3 regions of the Massilia sp. WG5 genome follow, and region 3 is predicted to be linked to each of the others. Evidence: predicted binding sites of a transcription regulator. Region 3 holds the regulator's gene; each other region holds the start of a gene.

Region 1 (6,523 bases), 2.3 Mb from region 3:
TATCGCGCGCCAGTTCGGTCGAGGTCTTGCCGGCGGCCGGCAGGTCTTCGACCAGCGGGGTCGTGATCTTGCCGTCCGGACGCACCGGCACCGACATCGACACCTCGGGATTGCGCCACACCATGATATTCACGGTATCGCCCGGTCCGATCAGGTACTCGGGGTTGCTGACCTGGGTTTGAGGCGGCAGCGGGCTCCTGGTGGCGCAGCCGGTCAGGACCAGCGCAAGCGCAGTGGACGCCGCTACTGCCGTATGTTTGATCAGGTTCGCCTTGTACTTGCCCACGTCATTCCCTTTCGTCGAACGCAATATGTTAGTAAGCCATTAACAGCGAGCTATTGTATATCATAGTGCTTTAGGAAAAGACCGCGCACGCTTGAAAACTTTCCCTAACGTTTCATTTCTGTTGCATTAGATTTTTAACGTATTTCACCGGGATCGCATACGTGATGCCGCTGGGGTTGCTGATCGCGGTTTCCTTCAAACCTTTGACGAACACGGCGTTGATCACGCCCCATACCTGGCCGCTGGCCGGGTCGTAGACCGGGCTGCCGCTGTTGCCGGGATAAGCTGTCGCGTCGAGCTGGAAGATGTCGAAGGACGTGCGCTGAAGCTGGGCCAGCTGGCGCACCTCGAGCTTGCGCGAGTTCAGCGACGGCATGACGATTGGCGTGATGGCCGCCAGGGTGGCGCGGTGGGTGGCCGCATGCAGGCCCAGCACCATGCCCAGCGGATAACCGGTGAACGCCAGGTTCTGGCCCTCGGCCGCCTCATCGGAATCGCCCAGCTTCAAGGCCGGCAGCGGCGGACCGCTCAGCCGCAGGTGGGCCAGGTCATGCTCGTTGTCGCGCGCCACCAGCTGGGCCGGCCGGAACCGCACTACGTCGCCGTCGCTGGTCACGATGCCGAGCTGCTCCATATGCGCCTCGTCCAGCTTCTCGGGCACCACATGCGCATTGGTAATCACATCCAGGCCGTCGCCCGTCACGAAGCCGGTGCCGAAGAACACGGTCGACGGACTGCGCGTGCGCTCGAAGGTGCCGACGCCGACCACTGAACGCTTGACGGTCGGAACTACGGCCGTCAGATCGGCGCCCGCTGCAGGCACCAGCATGCAGGCCGCCACTCCCCCCGCCAGCAGCCGACGCGCCGCGCCAGACCATGTTTCGATTGCGCACCAACCGTGCACCCCTTTTTGCAATTTAGACATTACAATAAATTCGATTTCTTTTAGAAAATTGCGATTCTGCAAGTCTACTCCATGAATACTCTGCCTGCCGCCGCTGTATTGCCTCAATGCATCTTACATCCTTGTTTTTCATAAACTCTTTTCAATAATTTCACAAAATCAATGCAAGTACAGCGCATCTCCGGGTTTCTTGACGGCATTTGTGTTGTAGACGAGGTACTACCTGTCGAGCGCTTCACATTTTTCTTGTGCTTAATTGCAATTGCTTTGAGTACAAGCGATGATGATGAGTATTCCATTTTCCTTGACCCGGATCAGTACATAAATCCGGTTCCTTCCTGGTGAGATTGACACGATGGCAGAGATCACAGCCACCCTCCTGAACTTCCTTAAAGCAATCGGCAAGTACCGCTGGTATGCCGTTGCCATTTCTTGGACGATCGCCGTAATCGGCTGGGCCGTGGTATTAAAGCTGCCCAACCAGTACGAAGCGTCGGCCCGCGTGTATGTGGACACGCAAAGCATCCTCAAGCCGCTGCTGTCGGGCATGACTACCCTGCCCAACCTGGACCAGCAGGTGGTCTTCATGCGCCGCACCCTGATCAGCCGTCCGAACGTCGAGCGCCTGATGCGCATGGTGGACCTGGACGTCAAGGCCAGGGACACCAAGGAACATGAAAAGATGGTCGACGAGCTGATGGCGAAGATCAAGATCGCCGGTACCGAGCGCGACGACATCTATACGATCACCTATACCGCGGACAACCCGAAGCTGGGCAAGGACGTGGTGCAGTCGCTGATGACCATCTTCGTCGAGGGCGGGTCCAGCGGCAAGAAACAGGACTCGGAACGGGCCGTGCAATTCATCGACGACCAGATCAAGTCCTATGAAGGCAAGCTGACCGCTGCCGAAAACTCGCTGAAGGAATTCAAGATCAGGAACATGGGCCTGCTGCCGCGCGAAGGCGGCGGCGACTTCAGTTCCCAGCTGAGCCAGGCCACCGACCAGCTGAGCCAGGCGCGCCTGGAGCTGGCCGAAGCCGAGCAGGCCCGGAACGCGATCCGCCGCCAGATCTCGGGCGAGCCGGCCAAGCCGGGCGAAGTGGCCAATATCCCGGTGACCGATCCGGAACTGGAAGCCCGCATCGCCACCACCCAGAAGAACCTGGATGCCCTGCGCCTGCAGTACACCGAGCAGCACCCGGACATCGTCGCCAACCGCCGCCTGCTGGACCAGCTGCTGGCGCAGAAGGCCGACCTGTCCAAGCAGAAGAAGCGCAGCGCCGACCCCGGCGCAGGCTACAGCCCGATGCTGCAACAGCTGAACGTCTCGCTGTCGCAGGCCGAAGCCCATGTGGCGTCGATGCGCACCCGCGTCGACGAATATGCGGCCCGCGTCGCCCGCCTGCGCACCCAGAGCGCCTCGGTGCCGGAAGTCGAAGCCCAGCTGGCCCAGCTCAACCGCGACTACCAGGTCAACAAGGAAAACTACCAGAAGCTGCTGGAACGCCGCGAACAGGCACGCCTGTCGGGTGACCTGTCGTCCGCCACCGACATGCTGAACTTCCGCGTGATCGACCCGCCGACCGTCCCGCTGCAGCCGAGCGGCCCGAACCGCCTGCGCCTGTTCTCGCTGGTGTTCGCCGGCGCCCTGGTGGCCGGCATCGCCGTCGCCTTCCTGATGAGCCAGCTGCGCCCGACCTTCCTGAGCCAGGCCACCCTGCGCGAGGTCACCGGCCTGCCGGTGCTCGGCTCGATCGGCATGAACTGGACCTCGCAACAGACGATCCGCCGCAAGCGCCGCCTGGCCGCGCTCGGGGTATCGGTACTGGTCCTGTTCGGCATTTATGGCGCCGGGATGGCAGCGATCCTGTCCCATCCGACGCTTTAATCGCGGCGCCCCCGTAAAGATTGCAAGGAGTTCCTCGTGAGCATTATCGAAAAAGCGGCCAGCCGCATCGACCGGCAGCAGCGCAGCACCGCCCCCGTCATCCCTGCCAGCCCCATCGACGCCAGCGCGGCCCCGGCCGCGGTGCTGGACATCCCGGCGCATGAGGTCGTGCACGCAGTCCCGGCCACGCCGGCCTTTGGCGCCGCCCCCGCGGCGGCAGCGCCAGCCGCTGGCGCCGAGCGCGCCGTGCCGAAGTTCAGCACCCGCCGCGTCGAACTGGACCTGGCGCGCATGCGCGAGACCGGCATGGTCACCGCGGCCAGCGGCCGTACGCCGCTGCTGGAAGACTTCCGTATCATCAAGCGCCCGCTGCTGCAGCGCGCCTTCGCCGAGCGCGCGCCGGGTGACAAGCCGGGCAACCTGATCATGATCACCAGCTCGCTGCCGGGTGAAGGCAAGACCTACAGCGCGATCAACCTGGCGATGAGCATCGCCATGGAACTCGACCACACCGTGCTGCTGGTCGATGCCGACGTGGCCCGTCCGTCGGTGCTGCGCACGCTCGGCCTGCCGGCCCAGCGCGGCCTGATGGACTTGCTGGTCGACGAGAAGCTCGACATGGGCGACGTGATGCTGCGCACCAACGTCGACACCCTGTCGATCCTGCCGGCCGGCACCAGCACCCCGCGCGCGACCGAGCTGCTGGCCAGCTCGACCATGAGCAACCTGGTCACCGAAATCGCCAACCGCTATCCGGACCGCATCGTGATCTTCGATTCGCCGCCGCTGCTGCTGACCAGCGAATCGCGCGTGCTGGCCTCGCACATGGGCCAGATCGTCCTGGTGGTCGAAGCCCAGACCACGACCCAGCATGCGGTCAAGGAAGCCCTGAGCCAGCTCGATGGCCTGAACAACGTAAATCTCATCTATAACAAGACCAGGGACCTCCCCGGCATTGAAGAGACGTATGACTATCACTACGGCTAAGCGTCCAGAACGGGCGCTTCTGCTGACGCCGCTCGCCATGGCGGCGTTGCTGTGGTCGGCCGAATGTCGCGCCGACTGGAAATTTACCCCGACCGTCGGGGCGACCGAAACCTATACCGACAACGTCAACCTGCAGCCCGGCGATCGGGCGCACGGCCAGTTCGTCAGCGAAGCAATGGGTGGGTTTGCAGTGACGGAGCTGAGTTCGCGCCTGCGCTTTTCCGCGTCCGGCCGGGTACACCAGTTCGCTTACACCGATGGCAGCCTGCCGAACCTGAACAACCGCGAACACGACTACAGCGCCGCCGCCCTGGCCAAGCTGACGGACGACGTGTTCCTCGACGTGGCGGCCAGCGGCGGCCCGCAGAGTATCTCGGCCTTCGGCCCCCAGGTGAGCGACAGCCTGTATACGATGGGCAACCGCACCACCGTCAACACCTGGCGCATCAGTCCTTACGTCCAGCACCACTACAGCAACGTGGCCAACCTGCTGCTGCGCTATTCGCGCGATGGCGTCGATGCCGGCGCGCGCAACCTGTTCGGTTCAAGCACCGCCAGCACGAGCAGCGTGAACGTGAACAGCGGGACCGCCTTCCATGCCGTCGGCTGGGGCCTGTCGTACACCCACCAGGAAATGCAGAACCGCCTGGCCGGCGGCTCGTCGTCCAGCAATGCGCTGGGCAACCTGCGCCTGCGCTATTCGTCGTACCTGAGCGCCACCGCCAGCGCCGGCTACGACGAATACGATTACCAGGCGCTGGGCGGACGCACCGCCGGACGCAACTGGTCCGGCGGCTTCATCTGGACCCCGTCGAGCCGCACCAACCTGCAAGCCAGTTTTGGCCGCCGTTATTTCGGCAAGACCGGCTCGCTGATCGCCAGCCACCACAGCCGTCACAGCGTGTGGAGCATCAACTATAGCGACGCCATCACGACCACCCGCCAGCAGTTCCTGCTGCCGTCGACGGTCGACACCGCGGCCCTGCTCGACACCCTGTTCAGCGCCTCGATCCCGGATCCGGTGCTGCGCCAGCAAGCCGTGCAGGCCTACCTGCAGGCCACCGGCCTGCCGCCCAGCCTGGCGAACAACGTGAATTACCTCAGCAACCGCTACCTGCGCCAGAAGCAGCTGTCGGCCGCGGTCGCCTTCAACTGGGCCCATAGCAGCCTGGTGACCTCGGTCGCAAAAACCGAGCGCACCGCACTGTCCCTGCAGCAGAGCGACAGCGAGCTGCTCGGCAGCCAGCTCGCCACCCTGAACAACAATACCCGCCAGCGCAGTCTCAACAGCGTCTTCACCTACCAGCTGTCGTCGCGCAGCGCGGCCACGGCAAGCGCGAATCTGGCCCGCGTGACCTCGATCGATACCGGCATCACCGAAAACCACCGCCAGTTCCGGGTCGGACTGGCGCGGCGCCTGGATCGCCGCCTGAACTTCGCCGTCGACCTGCGCCACGTGCGCGGCGGCAGCGGCGCGGGCACCGGCCAGACCTACACCGAGAACGCAGTATCAGCCTCACTTTCCGCCCAGTTTTAATCGGAGCAGCGATGTACGAAACCTTTTACGGATTTTCCGCCAAACCCTTCCAACTGCGTCCGGACCCGCACTTCTTCTTCGGCAGCAAGGGGCACAAGCGCGCCATGGCCTACCTCGAGTACGGTCTGTCGCAAGGTGAAGGCTTCATCATCGTTACCGGCGAAGTCGGCGCAGGCAAGACCACGCTGGTGCGCAACCTGTTCAACGGCCTGCCGTCCGACCAGATCGTGGCGGCGCACATCGTCAACACCCACCTCGATCCGGACGACACCCTGCGCATGGTGGTGTCGGCGTTCGGCCTGCCGTACGAAGGCGCGAGCAAGACCGACCTGCTGACCCGCCTGGAAAAATTCCTGTGCGACGTCGACCACCAGGGCAAGCGCGCCCTGCTGGTCATCGACGAGGCCCAGAACCTGTCGGCGCGCACGGTCGAAGAGCTGCGCATGCTGTCGAACTTCCAGACCGACGACAAGTCGCTGCTGCAGACCTTCCTGCTCGGCCAGCCGGAATTCCGCGCCACCCTGCACAGCCCCGGCATGCAGCAGCTGCGCCAGCGCGTGATCGCCAGCTACCACCTGGGCCCGATGGACGCGCAGGAAACCCGCGCCTACATCGAGCACCGCCTGCACACGGTCGGCTGGAACGGCGACCCGTCTTTCGATGACGGCGCCCACGCCGCCATCTACGCCTACAGCGGCGGCATCCCGCGCAAAGTCAACACCCTGATGGACCGCGTGCTGCTGATGGGCTACCTGGAAGAGATGCATGCCTTCACGGACGCCGACATCCAGGCCGTCATCAGCGACATCAGCGAGGAGTTCCAGCTGCCCGAGGGCCAGGCTGCTGCCGGGGCGCCGGAGGCCCTGCCGGGCGCCGGCCTGGGCGTGCTGGGCCAGGAACTGCGTACCCTCGACGAGC
Region 2 (6,523 bases), 1.4 Mb from region 3:
CATGGGACAGATCGCCTCGCACGCGTTTTTTTGGTTCCTGCAATAATGTGTGGCTATGCATTGCACTTGAAAGGAAGCACATGAGTATTCTTGCCGCCGCTACCAAACGCCACACCACCAAGGCCTACGACCCGACCCGCCGCGTCCCCGACGAACTCATGCAGCAGATCTACGGCCTGCTGCGCAACAGCCCGTCTTCGGTGAACTCGCAGCCCTGGCACTTCATCGTCGCCAGCACGCCGGAAGCGAAGGCCCGCATGGCCAAGGGCGCGCAGGGCGGTTTTATCTACAACGAGCCGAAGATCACCAAGGCCTCGCACGTGATCCTGTTCTGCGTGCGCGCCGACGCCGACCAGCAGCACCTGGATGCCGTGCTGGAGCAGGAGCAGCGCGACGGCCGCTTTCGCGACGAGGCCGCGAAGGCCGGCCAGGCCAAGGGCCGCCTGGGCTACGTGAACCTGCACCGCTACACCCAGAAGGACCTGCCGCAGTGGCTGGAAAAACAGGTGTATATCGCCCTCGGCAGCGCGATGCTGGGCGCCGCCAACCTGGGCATCGACACCACGCCGATGGAAGGCATCGACGTCGCCGCGCTGGACGCGGAGTTCGGCCTGCACGAGCGCGGCCTGACCAGCCTGGTGATGCTGAGCTTCGGCTACCACGCCGAGACCGACTTCAACGCCGGCCTGCCGAAGTCGCGCCTGAGCGAAGAGCAGGTGTTCACCTTCCTGTAATGATGCCGAAGGGGCGGAGCATGGGAAACCATGCCCGCTCCAGGATCTTCATGAAGCCGTCCCGCGTCGGGTAACCCTCGTTTTCCCAGTCCTCGGCGTAGTGCTGCACATCGCTGGCCAGGATGCCGCGGCTGTCGACGTGGAATACGTGTTCCAACGGCGCGTGGAATTCGGCCAGCACCTCGTCGTTGACGGCGTCGATCACCAGCTTCATGACTTCGGTGCGGAAGGCCAGGTCGGGATCGACGCCGGCGTCGTCCATGACGGTCGTGATCCAGCCGCCATGGCTGTCGACGAAGCCGCGGCCGTCCGGCACCGGATAGTCGTAGCCGTTCAGGAAGATCGGCTGCTGCCAGGGCGTCTTGCGGTAGGCCCAGCGGATCGCGCGGATGATGCCGTTCAGGCCTTCGCTGACGTGGTACAGCAGCAGGTCGAGGCGCGCCGCCGAAAAGCAGGCGGCCGGGGAAGATGCGGCGGAGCAGTCGTCGCGCAGCGCCAGCCGGTGTTCGAGCGCGTCGTTGGCGAAGCCGCCGAGATAGAACTCGCTGAAGTGGAGTTCCGGCGACAGGTGCATGCGGATCACGCTGGCATAGGCGCCGTCGCCGATGTACTCATTGAGACGGGCGCCGTTGAAGCCGAGCAGGCGGATCGCGGCATGCTCGGGCGCGACCTGCGGATGCTCGACCAGGGCCTGCAGCAGCGTCTGTTCGGCATGCCAGAACCACGCATCGCCCAGCGCCAGCCCGGCCGGAGGCGTCGCCCCCGGGTCCGGACTTTCACCCGGCCGATAAACACTTCCTCCGACATTGCCCATCCCGTTCTCCGCTCTGGCTGCCGCTCATGCTTTTGACAGAGGGCGGCGCAGGCCGGTTCCCGGGTGGGCCGGGAGTATTCCTTCGTACGCTTACTTGATCGCGCGGACCGCCTGCAGCACCGGCTGCAACACCGCGGCGCCGAGGCGGGCGCTGCGCGCGCCGTCCCAGCCGACCAGCGGATCCGGGTCGTTGGCGTTGTCCTTGAACGGCAGTTCCAGGGTCAGCGACAGGCAGCCGAAGGCGTGGGTGATGTGCGGCGAGCCCATGGTCAGGGTCTCTTCGCTGTAGGGCGTCTCGCCGTAGCCGTGCACGTCCTGGAAGTCCGGGCTGGCGACCATGAAGGCATCCGAGAAGGCCTTCTGGGCGGCGGCCTGTTCGGCGGTAAAGTTCGGCAGGGATTCGCTGCCGGCGATGAACACGTAGGGCAGGCCCTCGTCGCCGTGCACGTCCAGGCACATGTCGACGCCGGTTTCGTGCATCTTCTTCAGCACCAGGAAGACTTCCGGGCTGCGCTCCATGCTCGGGTTCAGCCACTCGCGGTTCAGGTTGGCGCCGGCGGCATTCGTGCGCAGGTTGCCCCGCACCGAGCCGTCCGGGTTCATGTTCGGCACCACGTAGAACACCGATTCTTTCAATAACTGACGCCCGAAGGGATGGGCCGGGTCGAGCAGGGCGTCGAGCATGCCTTCGACGAACCATTCGGCCATCGTCTCGCCCGGGTGCTGGCGTGCGATCACCCAGACTTTCTTCTTGCCTTCCGCCGGCTCGCCGATGACGAGCAGGTTCAGGTCGCGGCCGTCGATGGTCGAACCGAGGTCGAGCATGCGCACGTGTTCGGACAGCTGGGCGCGGTCCAGCAGCTCCAGGTGGCGCTCCCAGGAATAGGGCTCGAAGTAGGCGTAGTAGACGCTGTCCATGGCCGGGGTGTGCTCGATGCTCAGCACCTGGCCGTCGAAGCTGGTCGGCACGCGGAACCAGTTGATGCGGTCATAGCTCGCCATCGCGTTGTAGTCTTCCCATCCCGCCGGGTAGGCCGACTGGCCGGCGTTCAGCAGGCGGATCGTGCAGGGCTGCGCCTGCGCGCCCTGCAGGCGGAAGTAGAACCACTGGGTGATGTCGGCGTGCGAATCCTTGCGGATGTTCAGATCGATGGCGGTCGCGCTTGTGGCGTTCACGACCTCGATGGCGCCAGCGTCGAACTGGCTGCTAATCTTGATAGACATGGTTGTGGATGGGGCCTGGGCAAACCTGCTGCGCGTTGCATTTTCGGCTTGCGATGCTCGCCGTACCGTAAGTACGGCTGCGCTTCTCAGCCGAAACTGCGGCCGCTCGCGACGGTTTGACCAGGTCCTGTTATTTGAGTGGTGAGGCACGCATCATAACCATACCTTGTTTCGCCGCGCAAATCGGCTCGTCTGCTGCCGGTCAAATGATGGCCTGCTCTCCGCTGCTACCGTTGCTGTTTCGGAGGAAAACAATGAAGAATGAAATTCGCGTGGCACGGGCCGAAATCACCAGCATCGACAGCCAGGGTTTCTGGCTGCGCTGTCATCGGGAAGAGTTGTACCTGCCCTTCGCCATGTATCCCTGGTTCGAGGATGCGACGGTGGCGCAATTGTGCCGGGTCGAGTGCTTCGGCGATACCTGCCTGTACTGGCCGGGACTCGACCTCGAGCTCAGCGTCGAGAGCATCCGGCTGTCGATGAGCGCGCCTCAGCGCAATCCGCCGAACCTCTCATAGAAGCCGGCATCCGCTTCGGGCGCATCCGCATCTTCCCTGCGCAGCACATCCATCAGGTGCCGCTCCGCCTGCTGCCAGCTCAGGCGGTAGATCGCCTGCGCCAGCGCGTAGGCTTCCGAGCCCGGCCAGGGCTGGGGCAGCAGCTCCAGCGGCAGCATCGGGTCGTGCAGCTGGACGCGGCGGTAGGCGTGGATCAGCAGGCTGCGCATCACGAACGCCGCCTCGGGCGTGAGTTCCTTTTCTTCCTTCAGCAGTGCCAGCAGCGGCGAGAACTCCTCGATGAAGCGGCGGTAGCCGGCCACCACGCCGGACAGGTTCCAGCCTTCGTGCACCAGTTCGCCCAGCGGACGCGAGCCGGACCCGGGCAGTTCGGCGGCGCTGCAGACGAAGACCTTGCCGGCGCCCTTGATGCGATCGAGGATCTCGGCCAGCGGCGCCGGATCGGCCGCCGGATGGGCCAGCAGCCCCGGCGCCAGCATCGCGTAACCTTCCCACTCGAGCTCCTTGCGCACGGCCGCGCGCAGGCTGGCGTCGATGCTGCCGTTCGGTGCCATCACCACGGTCCAGCGGCCATCCCAGTCGAGGCCGGGCGGGGCGTAGATGCGGCGGTTCGCGCGCTCGAAGCGCGGACGCGCCTCCGGCAGCAGGGCATAGCTGCTGCGCCGCCCCTCGCGGCTCGCGACCAGCCAGCCTTCCTGCACCAGGCGGAATACACTGGTGCGCACCAGGCGGTCGGTGACGCCCATCGGCGCCACCAGCTCGATCAGGCTGCCCAGCCACAGGCGGGCGCCGTGTGGGGCGATGGCGTCGCCGAAGATCGTCATGACCAGCGACTTCGAGCGCGGCGGATCGGTGGTAAGGAAGCGGGCTATCCACTCGCTGCTGGTGAGCATTTTCATACAGTTACTTTACCGTAATCACGATGCATGGGATAGATTGTTGCACATCGATATGATTCAAAATTTTGGTGTACATCCAGTTTTTTGTATCGTATTATGGATTCAGACAGAACACAAACGGAGACCACCATGTATGCCCAACTGGTAGAAACCGGCCTCAAGAAGGTACAGACGCGCGACGACATGAGCGCGGATGAACAGGCTTTCCAGGCCCGCATCGACGCCGGCGTCAAGATCGAGCCGAAGGACTGGATGCCCGAGGCTTACCGCAAGACCCTGGTGCGCCAGATTTCCCAACATGCCCATTCCGAGATCGTCGGCCAGCTGCCGGAAGGCAACTGGGTCACGCGCGCCCCCACCCTCAAGCGCAAGGCGATCCTGCTGGCCAAGATCCAGGACGAAGCCGGCCACGGCCTCTACCTGTACAGCGCCGCCGAAACCCTGGGCGTCTCGCGCGACGAGCTGCTGGAGGCCCTGCACGCGGGCAAGGCCAAGTACTCGAGCATCTTCAACTACCCCACGCTGACCTGGGCCGACATCGGCGCGATCGGCTGGCTGGTCGACGGCTCGGCCATCATCAACCAGATCCCGCTTTGCCGCTGCTCGTATGGGCCGTATGCGCGCGCCATGATCCGCGTGTGCAAGGAAGAGTCCTTCCACGCGCGCCAGGGCTACGACATCATGATGAAGCTGGCCCAGGGCTCGCCCGAACAGAAGGCGATGGCCCAGGACGCCCTGAACCGCTGGTGGTGGCCCTCGCTGATGATGTTCGGCCCGTCGGACGCCGAGTCGGTCAACAGCGCGCAGTCGACGCAGTGGCGGATCAAGCTGTTCTCGAACGACGAACTGCGCCAGCGCATGGTCGACCAGACCGTGCCGCAGGCCGAATTCCTGGGCCTGAGCGTCCCCGACCCCGACCTGAAGTGGAACGAAGAACGCGGCCACTACGATTTCGGCGAGATCGACTGGGACGAATTCCACAACGTCCTGAAGGGCAACGGGCCCTGCAACAAGGAGCGCCTGCGCACCCGGGTCAAGGCCTGGGAAGACGGCGCATGGTTCCGCGAGGCGCTGGTGGCGCATGCGGACAAGCAGGCTGCCAGGCAGGTCGCCTGATGTAGGGTGGGCACCCCGTGCCCACGTAAAAACCCGGAGACAACAATGAGCAAAGAATGGCCCCTGTGGGAAGTCTTCATCCGCAGCCAGCACGGACTCGCCCACAAGCACGTCGGCAGCCTGCACGCACCGGATGCCGAGATGGCGATCAACAATGCGCGCGACGTCTACACGCGCCGTAACGAAGGCGTCTCGATCTGGGTCGTGAAGGCGGCCGACATCGTCGCCTCCAGCCCGAGCGACAAGGACGCGCTGTTCGAGCCGTCCAACAGCAAGGTGTATCGCCACCCGACCTTCTTCCCGATGCCGGAAGAAGTCAAGAACCTGTGAGGCCGGCCGTGAACCTTGAATTGGCCAAGATCGAATACCTTCTGCGCCAGGGCGACAACGCCCTGATCCTGTCCCAGCAGCTGTCCCAGCTGTGCGGCAAGGGTCCGGCGCTGGAAGAGGACATGGCGCTCACCAACGTCGCCCTCGACCTGCTCGGCCAGACCCGCATGTGGCTGGGCTACGCCGGCGAACTCGAAGGCCGCGGCCGCGACGAGGACCGCCTCGCCTACCTGCGCGACAGCCGCGAGTTCCGCAATGTCCTGCTGGTCGAACAGCCGAACGGCGACTACGCCCAGACCATGGTGCGCCAGTTCTTCTTCGACACCTGGCACTACTTCCTGATGCGCGGGCTGCTGTCCTCGACCGACAGGCGCATCGCCGAGATCGCGGAAAAATCGGTCAAGGAAGTCACCTACCACCTGCGCCGCAGCGGCGACCTGGTGGTGCGCCTGGGCGACGGCACGCCGGTCAGCCACGCGAAGATGCAAGCCGCGATCGACGAGCTGTGGACCTATACGGGCGAAGTCTTCATCTACGACGAGCTCGAGCTGGCCATGGTGGAGCAGGGCGTCGCCCCCGCCGCGGAAGCGCTGCGCGAAGCCTTCCTGCAGCACGTGTCGGAAGTCTTCGCCGAAGCGACCCTGCCCATGCCCGACCCCGGCGCCTACATGCAGCGCGGCGGCAAGCAGGGCCGGCACAGCGAGCGCCTCGGCTACATCCTGGCCGAGATGCAGTTCCTGCAGCGCGCCTATCCCGGCGTCGAGTGGTAAGGCCATGACCGATACCGCACAAGCCAGCGCCCAGGTCTGGGCCTGGCTCGGCGAGGTGCCCGACCCGGAGATCCCGGTGATCTCGGTGGTCGACCTCGGCATCGTGCGCGAGGTCGCC
Region 3 (6,523 bases):
AGGTCGACCTGTTCCTGAAACCGGCGGCGGACCAGAACGTGCTGGTCACCACGCTCGACCAGCGCCTCGCCAAGCTGTCCGACGTGGCCGAGCCGGTGCGCGCCAAGGCCGTGTCGAGCGCCGCCCGCATCGTCGAGGAGAAGATCCGCCCGGCCTACCGGCGCGTACAGGCCTTCATGGCCGAGATCCACCCGGCTACCTCCGATACCGCCGGCATCGCGCGCCTGCCGGGCGGACTGGACGCCTACCAGCAGGCCCTGAAGACCTACACCAGCACGAACCTCACGGCCGCGCAGATCCACGAGATCGGCCTGCGCGAAGTCGCGCGCATCGAGGGCGAGATGGACCGCCACCTGCGCTCGCTCGGCTACACCGAAGGCTCGATCGAGGAGCGCATGAAGAAGCTGGACGCCAGCTTCGAGCCGAAGGGAGAAGCGGATCCGCGTCCCGAGCTGCTGCAGAAGTACGCGGCGATGGTGGCCGACGCCGAGCAGCGCAGCAATGCCCTGTTCAACCTGAAGCCGCGCGCGCCGGTCGAGGTGCGCCGCGAGCCGGCGCTGACCGAAGCCTCGGCCGCCGCGCATTATTCGCTGCCGGCGCCGGACGGCAGCCGCCCCGGCATCTTCTGGGTGCCGCTGCGCGGCCCGAGCTTCGACGTGATCCGCATGCGCAGCCTGTCCTACCACGAGGCGGTGCCGGGCCACCACTTCCAGCTGGCGATCCAGCAGGAGCGGACCGACCTGCCGAAGTTCCGCGCCCAGCGCATCTTCGGCGGCGGCAGCGCCCACAGCGAAGGCTGGGGCCTGTACGCCGAACGGCTGGCGGTGGAGCAGGGCTGGTACGGAGATGAAAAGCAGGGGGATGTCCCGGGCCTGCTCGGCGCGCTCGGCTCGGAGCTGTTCCGCGCCCGGCGCCTGGTGGTCGACACCGGCCTGCACAGCAAGGGATGGACGCGCCAGCAGGCGATCGACTACGGCATCGGCGCCCAGGAAGTCGAGCGCTATGTCGCCTGGCCGGGCCAGGCCTGCGCCTACATGATCGGCATGCTGCGCATTATCGAACTGCGCGATAAAGCGAAGCAGGAGCTGGGCGACAGGTTCTCGCTGCCGGCCTTCCATGACGTGGTGCTGAAAAACGGGTCGGTGCCGCTGGACGTGCTGGGGCAGATCGTCGATCGCTGGATCGCCCGGCAGAAGAAGGCTTGACCTTGCAAGCTTGCGCCGTCGTTCCCGGCATTGCCGGAAGCGACGGCGGCTGAGGCTGTCGCTTAGCCGACCACCACCTCGCTCATCTGGATCACCGGCGTCTGGTTGGTGTAGTTGGGGATGTCGGCCATGATCTCCTTCGTGTGCGGCCCGAAGCCGGCCTGGAAGGCGTCGACGGAATCGCAGAACAGGTGGCCCATGGCGATGTAGGGTGCATCCGGGGCGGACGGGCCGGCGGCGATCGCCTTGTCGACCGTGTAGTACTTGCAGTAGTCGCCCATCAGCTTCTTCACCATGGGCATGTGCTGCTCACGGTAGTAGGCGTCGTCGAAACGGGCCTCGGGGCCATTCGGATACATCACGCTCACCTTGATCATCGCCAGTCTCCTTCTCGTGGGTGGTTAAAGCCGATGAACTCATCGTGCGCCGATGTCCGGCGCTTGGCAAGTTTCCATGCATATCAGGCGACGGTAACGTTCGAGTCCGAGCCATCCGTGTAGACCTTCATGCTGGTGCTTCCCGAGAAAGCGTTTTTGGCAACGAGGGTAGGGCTGCCGTAGACATAGACCAGCGCGATGTGCGCCTGGAATGAACTGGGCGTCGTTCCTCCGCTGCGCCGGTTCAGCCTGGAGAAGCTGCAGTTCGAATCCATCTTGTTGGAACTGATCGTATGGCCGCCCGTGTCGGGCCACCTGGCCGGATCGCCGCCGCCGTACACCTGAATGCCGTTTCCCTCGTTCTTCGAGATGACGTTGCCGTAGATCGAACACTTGCTGGTCCCGTTATCCAGGCCGATGCCGACCCCTTCCGAACCATTGTCCAGCGGGCCGCCGTAGTTGCGGTTGGATTTGCAGGTGTTGTAGCGGATCGTGTGCCCCGATACGGCATCCGGCCCCGCCGAGGTCAGCTCGATGCCGCGTCCGTACCAGCTCGGACCAAAATCCCCGCCATTCGCATTGCAGACGTTGTTCTCGATCATGTAATTCCTGGCGAGCCCGCTGATATGAATGCCGAAATTCATATTGTTGCTGCAGTTATTGTTGCCGACGTAGTTGCCATCGCCGCTGTTGATGAGGATGCCGGTGAGCATCCCGCTTACGGTATTCTTGTCCAAGGTGGCGCCGGCCCCCTGGACCAGGTAGACGCCGATCGCCCTGGGGTTCGTGCTGTAGGCGACGCCGGTCGGCGGAGAAACGCGGTTCCCGCGAATCACGAGATGCGTGAGGAAGGTGTCGCTGCTGTAGGTTTCGCAGCGGATGCCGTGCGAGCTCCCGGTGCCGCCGCCGTGGTGGCGGACGGTATTGTTGAGCAGGCGGATGTCGTCGACGGTGAGGTTCGCGGCCACCAGGATCCCGTGGTTGGCATATGTGGCGCTGTTACTGATGACGTCGAGCACGCAGTTGGAGACGGTCGTGTGGCTTTTATTGAACATATACACGCCGGCGCAGTTCGATGTCAGCCTGCAGTTGTCGAACACGCAGTTATTGCCCAGCCAGATGATCGCCGCGTCGCTGGCTTCCGGCAAGGCGCTGTTCCGGATGTCCAGGTTGCGGTAGGTGACGAAATCGCGCTCCTGCTTCAACACCGCGATCGAGGCGCCGTCGGCCGGCGCGGTGGGCGCGGCCGGCAGGACAATGACCGGTTTTGGCCTTGACGCATCGTCGCTGCCGTCGGATCGGTAATAGGCGCCGATCGTGATGCGCTGGGACGGCACGCCGCTCGCCGACAGCTGGAAGACACCGGAATAGGTCGTGCCCCGTTTCTGCAGATAGGTGTGGCCGGGCGTCCAGGAAACGCTGGTCCAGGAGCGGAACGGGCTGGCAAGCGTGCCGTCGCCCGGGCCGGCGACTGTCGGATCGATGTAATGCACGTTCGCGCTGGTCGCGGCCTGGGCCCTCGTGAGCCATGGAAGCGCCGCGCCGGCGCATACGGAGACGCCCACGCGGGAGGCAATCCGAAGGAAGTTTCTTCGCTTGGTCATGACTGTTTCTCCAGAAACCGACAAAGATGGTGGACACTGCTCTGTCCGCCTGGCCGATGGTAAGCTTTGCGGTCGCAAAGCCGCAACGACTCTTTGTCGAAAAAGGAGAAATGCAGTCAGGCCGAGTTGTTGCGACGCCAATTCCCAGCGTCAAGTAGGTTGACTTGCCTGGGGTTTGCGCGGCCTGGGCGGCAGCCGGACGCCATGCCGGGCTCACGCCATCGGACTGCACTGCTCGGTGCCGGCCGCCATCGCCTTCAGGCGCGGCAGGTCGAGCAGGCTCACTTCGCGCTTGTCGATCGCCACCAGTCCCATTTTCTTGAAGCGCGACAGCAGCCGGCTGATGCTTTCGATGGTGAGCCCCAGGTAGTTGCCGATGTCTTCGCGCGACATGCGCAGGGCGAACTGGGTGGGCGAATAGCCGCGTGCGGCGTAGCGGGCCGATTTGTTGACGAGGAAAACGGCGAAGCGCTGCTCGGCGCGCATATTGCCGAGCAAGAGCATGACATTCTGCTCGCGCGTGATCTCGTTGCTCATGATGCGGTGGAAATGGCGCAGCAGGGCGGGGACTTGGCCGAACAGCTCTTCCAGGTTGGCGAAGGGGATCTCGCAGACTTCGCTGTCCTCGAGCGCCACCGCATCGCAGCGATAGCGGTCGCCGCTGATCGCATCCATGCCGAGCAGCTCGCCGGCCATCTGGAAGCCCGTGATCTGGGCTTCGCCGGCCGCGTTCACCTGGTAGGTCTTGAAATGCCCGAAGCGCACGGCGTACAGGTTACGGAAGGGCTCGCCCATCTTGTACAGCGCCTCGTCGCGCTCGAGCCGGCGGCGGCGGCCGATGATCTTGTCGAGGCGGTCGATATCCGCATTTTCCAGGCCCATCGGCAGGCACAGCTGGTGCATGCTGCAGGCTGCGCAGCTGGCCTTCAGCGCCGAGACGTTCAGGGGCCTGCTGTCATTCTGGATGGAAATAGCCTGGATCATCGGAAGTGAAGAGTCGGATGGCGGTCGATACCGGATTATACGGCCCGTCGCCACGCACGGGGCCGTCTCCTTGGCTTTTAGTCAAGGACTTGTTTGTACTTCGTGTCATTTCCAACAGCCCGGCGGGGGCGAGCATTGTCATCCTGCCAATCGTGCGCACACTGGCCCATGCTAGATTCGGGACACGACATCACGGGAGGACTTTCATGTTCGGACTGGCGGCATTGGACCTGGCGCGCGTGCAGTTCGCGTTTACGATGTCGTTCCACATCCTGTTCCCGGCCATTACCATCGGCCTGGCCAGCTACCTTGCCGTGCTGGAACTGTGCTGGCTGAAGACGAAGCGCCGGGTCTTCGTCGACCTGTACCACTTCTGGCTGAGGATCTTCGCCGTCACCTTCGGCATGGGTGTCGTCTCCGGCATCGTGATGGCCTACCAGTTCGGCACCAACTGGAGCTATTTTTCCGACTACGCCGGGTCCATCACCGGACCCCTGCTGGCCTACGAGGTGCTGACCGCCTTCTTCCTGGAAGCCGGCTTCCTGGGCGTGATGCTGTTCGGCTGGACCCGGGTCGGACCCGGGCTGCACTTCCTCGCCACCTGCATGGTCGCGCTCGGCACGCTGATTTCCGCCACCTGGATCCTCGGCTCGAACAGCTGGATGCAGACCCCGCAGGGCTATGCCATCGTCGAGGGCCGCATGGTGCCGGTCGACTGGCTGAAGATCGTCTTCAATCCCTCCTTTCCCTACCGGCTGGTGCACATGTCGATCGCCGCCTTCCTGTCGACCGCGCTGTTCGTCGGCAGCTCGGCCGCCTGGCACCTGCTGAAAGGGCGGGGCAACGATGCGGTGCGCACCATGCTGTCGATGGCGATGTGGCTGGTCCTGATCGTGGCGCCGGTCCAGGCCGTTGTGGGCGACATGCACGGCCTGAACACCCTGCAGCACCAGCCGGCCAAAATCGCCGCGCTCGAGGGCCACTGGCAGAACGAGGGCGACAAGCCGCTGCCGCTGCTGCTGTTCGGCATTCCGTCGATGAAGGACGAGGAAACGAAATTTGCCGTCGGCATCCCGCGCCTCGGCAGCCTGATCCTGACCCATAGCTGGGGCGGCCAGATCAAGGGCCTGAAGGAATTCCCGAAGGACGAGCGGCCGAATTCCCTGATTCTCTTCTGGAGCTTCCGCGTGATGGTCGGGCTGGGTCTCCTGATGATCGCGCTGGGCTCCTGGAGCCTGTGGCTGCGGGTGAAAAAACGGCTGTTCGAGCAGCGCCTGTTCCTGCGCATGGCGATGTGGATGGGGCCGGCCGGCCTGCTGGCGGTGCTGGCCGGCTGGATCACCACCGAGGTCGGACGCCAGCCCTGGATCGTCTACGGCGTGCTGCGCACCGCGGACGCCGCATCGAAGATTTCCGTCGGCCCGCTGGCGCTGAGCCTGGCCGTATTCGTGGTGGCCTACCTGTTCGTGTTCGGGGTCGGCATCGCCTATGTGCTGCGGCTGGTGCGCAAGGGCCCGCAGGCCTTCGACCTGGCCCGCGCGCCGCAGGGCGGGCCGGGCAGGGGACGCACGCCGGCGCGGCCGCTGTCGGTGCCCGAGCCGGACGCTTCCGTCAACGAAGACAACATGACCTGATATGGACATCGACATCACCGCAGTCTGGGCCGGCATCATCTTCTTTTCCGTCTTCATGTACGTGGTGCTGGACGGCTTCGACCTCGGCATCGGCATGCTGTACCCCTTCGTGCCGGGCAGGCGCGAGCGCGACGTGATGATGAACTCGGTGGCGCCGATCTGGGACGGCAACGAGACCTGGCTGGTGCTGGGCGGCGAGGGGCTGCTGGCGGCCTTCCCGGTCGCCTACGCGGTGATCCTGCCGGGCCTCTACCTGCCGCTGATCTTTATGCTGGTGGGCCTGATCTTCCGCGGCGTGGCCTTCGAATTCCGCTTCAAGGCGAACGACCGCGAACGCCCGGTCTGGGACCTGGCCTTCATCTGCGGTTCGATGACGGCGGCCTTCTTCCAGGGCGTGTCGCTGGGCGCCTTCCTGTCCGGGATCCCGGTGTCGGGACGCAGCTACGCCGGCGGGCCGCTCGACTGGTTCGCGCCTTTCCCGCTGGTGGCCGGCTGCGGGGTGATGATCGCCTACACGCTGCTGGGCGCGACCTGGCTGGTGATGAAGACCGAGGGCGAGCTCCACCAGCGCATGGTCAGGCTGGCGCGGACCTTCACCCTGCTGCTGCTGGCGGCGGTGGCGGTGGTCAGCGTGTGGACGCCGCTGTCCCAGCACCAGGTGGCCGAGCGCTGGTTCAGCTTCCCCAACCTCCTGATCCTGTCGCCGGTGCCGCTGCTGG

The links. The regulator FNR, encoded in region 3, switches genes on or off when oxygen is low (the NO sensors DNR and NnrR bind a similar motif). The targets are predictions, from matches to a motif close to TTGATNNNNATCAA.
Region 1: AM586_RS15940 (XrtA system polysaccharide chain length determinant) is a predicted target of FNR. The motif match lies at 1,495-1,508, and genes of this name have one in related genera.
Region 2: paaA (1,2-phenylacetyl-CoA epoxidase subunit PaaA) is a predicted target of FNR. The motif match lies at 4,255-4,268, and genes of this name have one in related genera.

What each region holds. Positions count from the first base shown of each region.
Region 1 is NZ_CP012640.2:3,567,749-3,574,271, reverse strand. Features, by position in the region: gene AM586_RS15950 (XrtA/PEP-CTERM system exopolysaccharide export protein) at 1-286, opposite strand, end outside; gene AM586_RS15945 (S1C family serine protease) at 399-1,115, opposite strand; gene AM586_RS15940 (XrtA system polysaccharide chain length determinant) at 1,546-3,081, shown strand; gene AM586_RS15935 (XrtA-associated tyrosine autokinase) at 3,118-4,068, shown strand; gene AM586_RS15930 (TIGR03016 family PEP-CTERM system-associated outer membrane protein) at 4,049-5,605, shown strand; gene AM586_RS15925 (XrtA/PEP-CTERM system-associated ATPase) at 5,617-6,523, shown strand, end outside.
Region 2 is NZ_CP012640.2:2,733,098-2,739,620, reverse strand. Features, by position in the region: gene AM586_RS12170 (oxygen-insensitive NAD(P)H-dependent nitroreductase NfsB) at 81-734, shown strand; gene AM586_RS12165 (hypothetical protein) at 721-1,548, opposite strand; gene AM586_RS12160 (M14-type cytosolic carboxypeptidase) at 1,639-2,772, opposite strand; gene AM586_RS12155 (DUF2442 domain-containing protein) at 3,027-3,290, shown strand; gene paaX (phenylacetic acid degradation operon negative regulatory protein PaaX) at 3,263-4,189, opposite strand; gene paaA (1,2-phenylacetyl-CoA epoxidase subunit PaaA) at 4,319-5,305, shown strand; gene paaB (1,2-phenylacetyl-CoA epoxidase subunit PaaB) at 5,351-5,635, shown strand; gene paaC (1,2-phenylacetyl-CoA epoxidase subunit PaaC) at 5,644-6,405, shown strand; gene paaD (1,2-phenylacetyl-CoA epoxidase subunit PaaD) at 6,410-6,523, shown strand, end outside.
Region 3 is NZ_CP012640.2:1,304,919-1,311,441, reverse strand. Features, by position in the region: gene AM586_RS05680 (DUF885 family protein) at 1-1,205, shown strand, start outside; gene AM586_RS05675 (EthD family reductase) at 1,268-1,582, opposite strand; gene AM586_RS05670 (right-handed parallel beta-helix repeat-containing protein) at 1,666-3,186, opposite strand; gene fnr (fumarate/nitrate reduction transcriptional regulator Fnr) at 3,400-4,170, opposite strand; gene AM586_RS05660 (cytochrome ubiquinol oxidase subunit I) at 4,377-5,804, shown strand; gene cydB (cytochrome d ubiquinol oxidase subunit II) at 5,806-6,523, shown strand, end outside.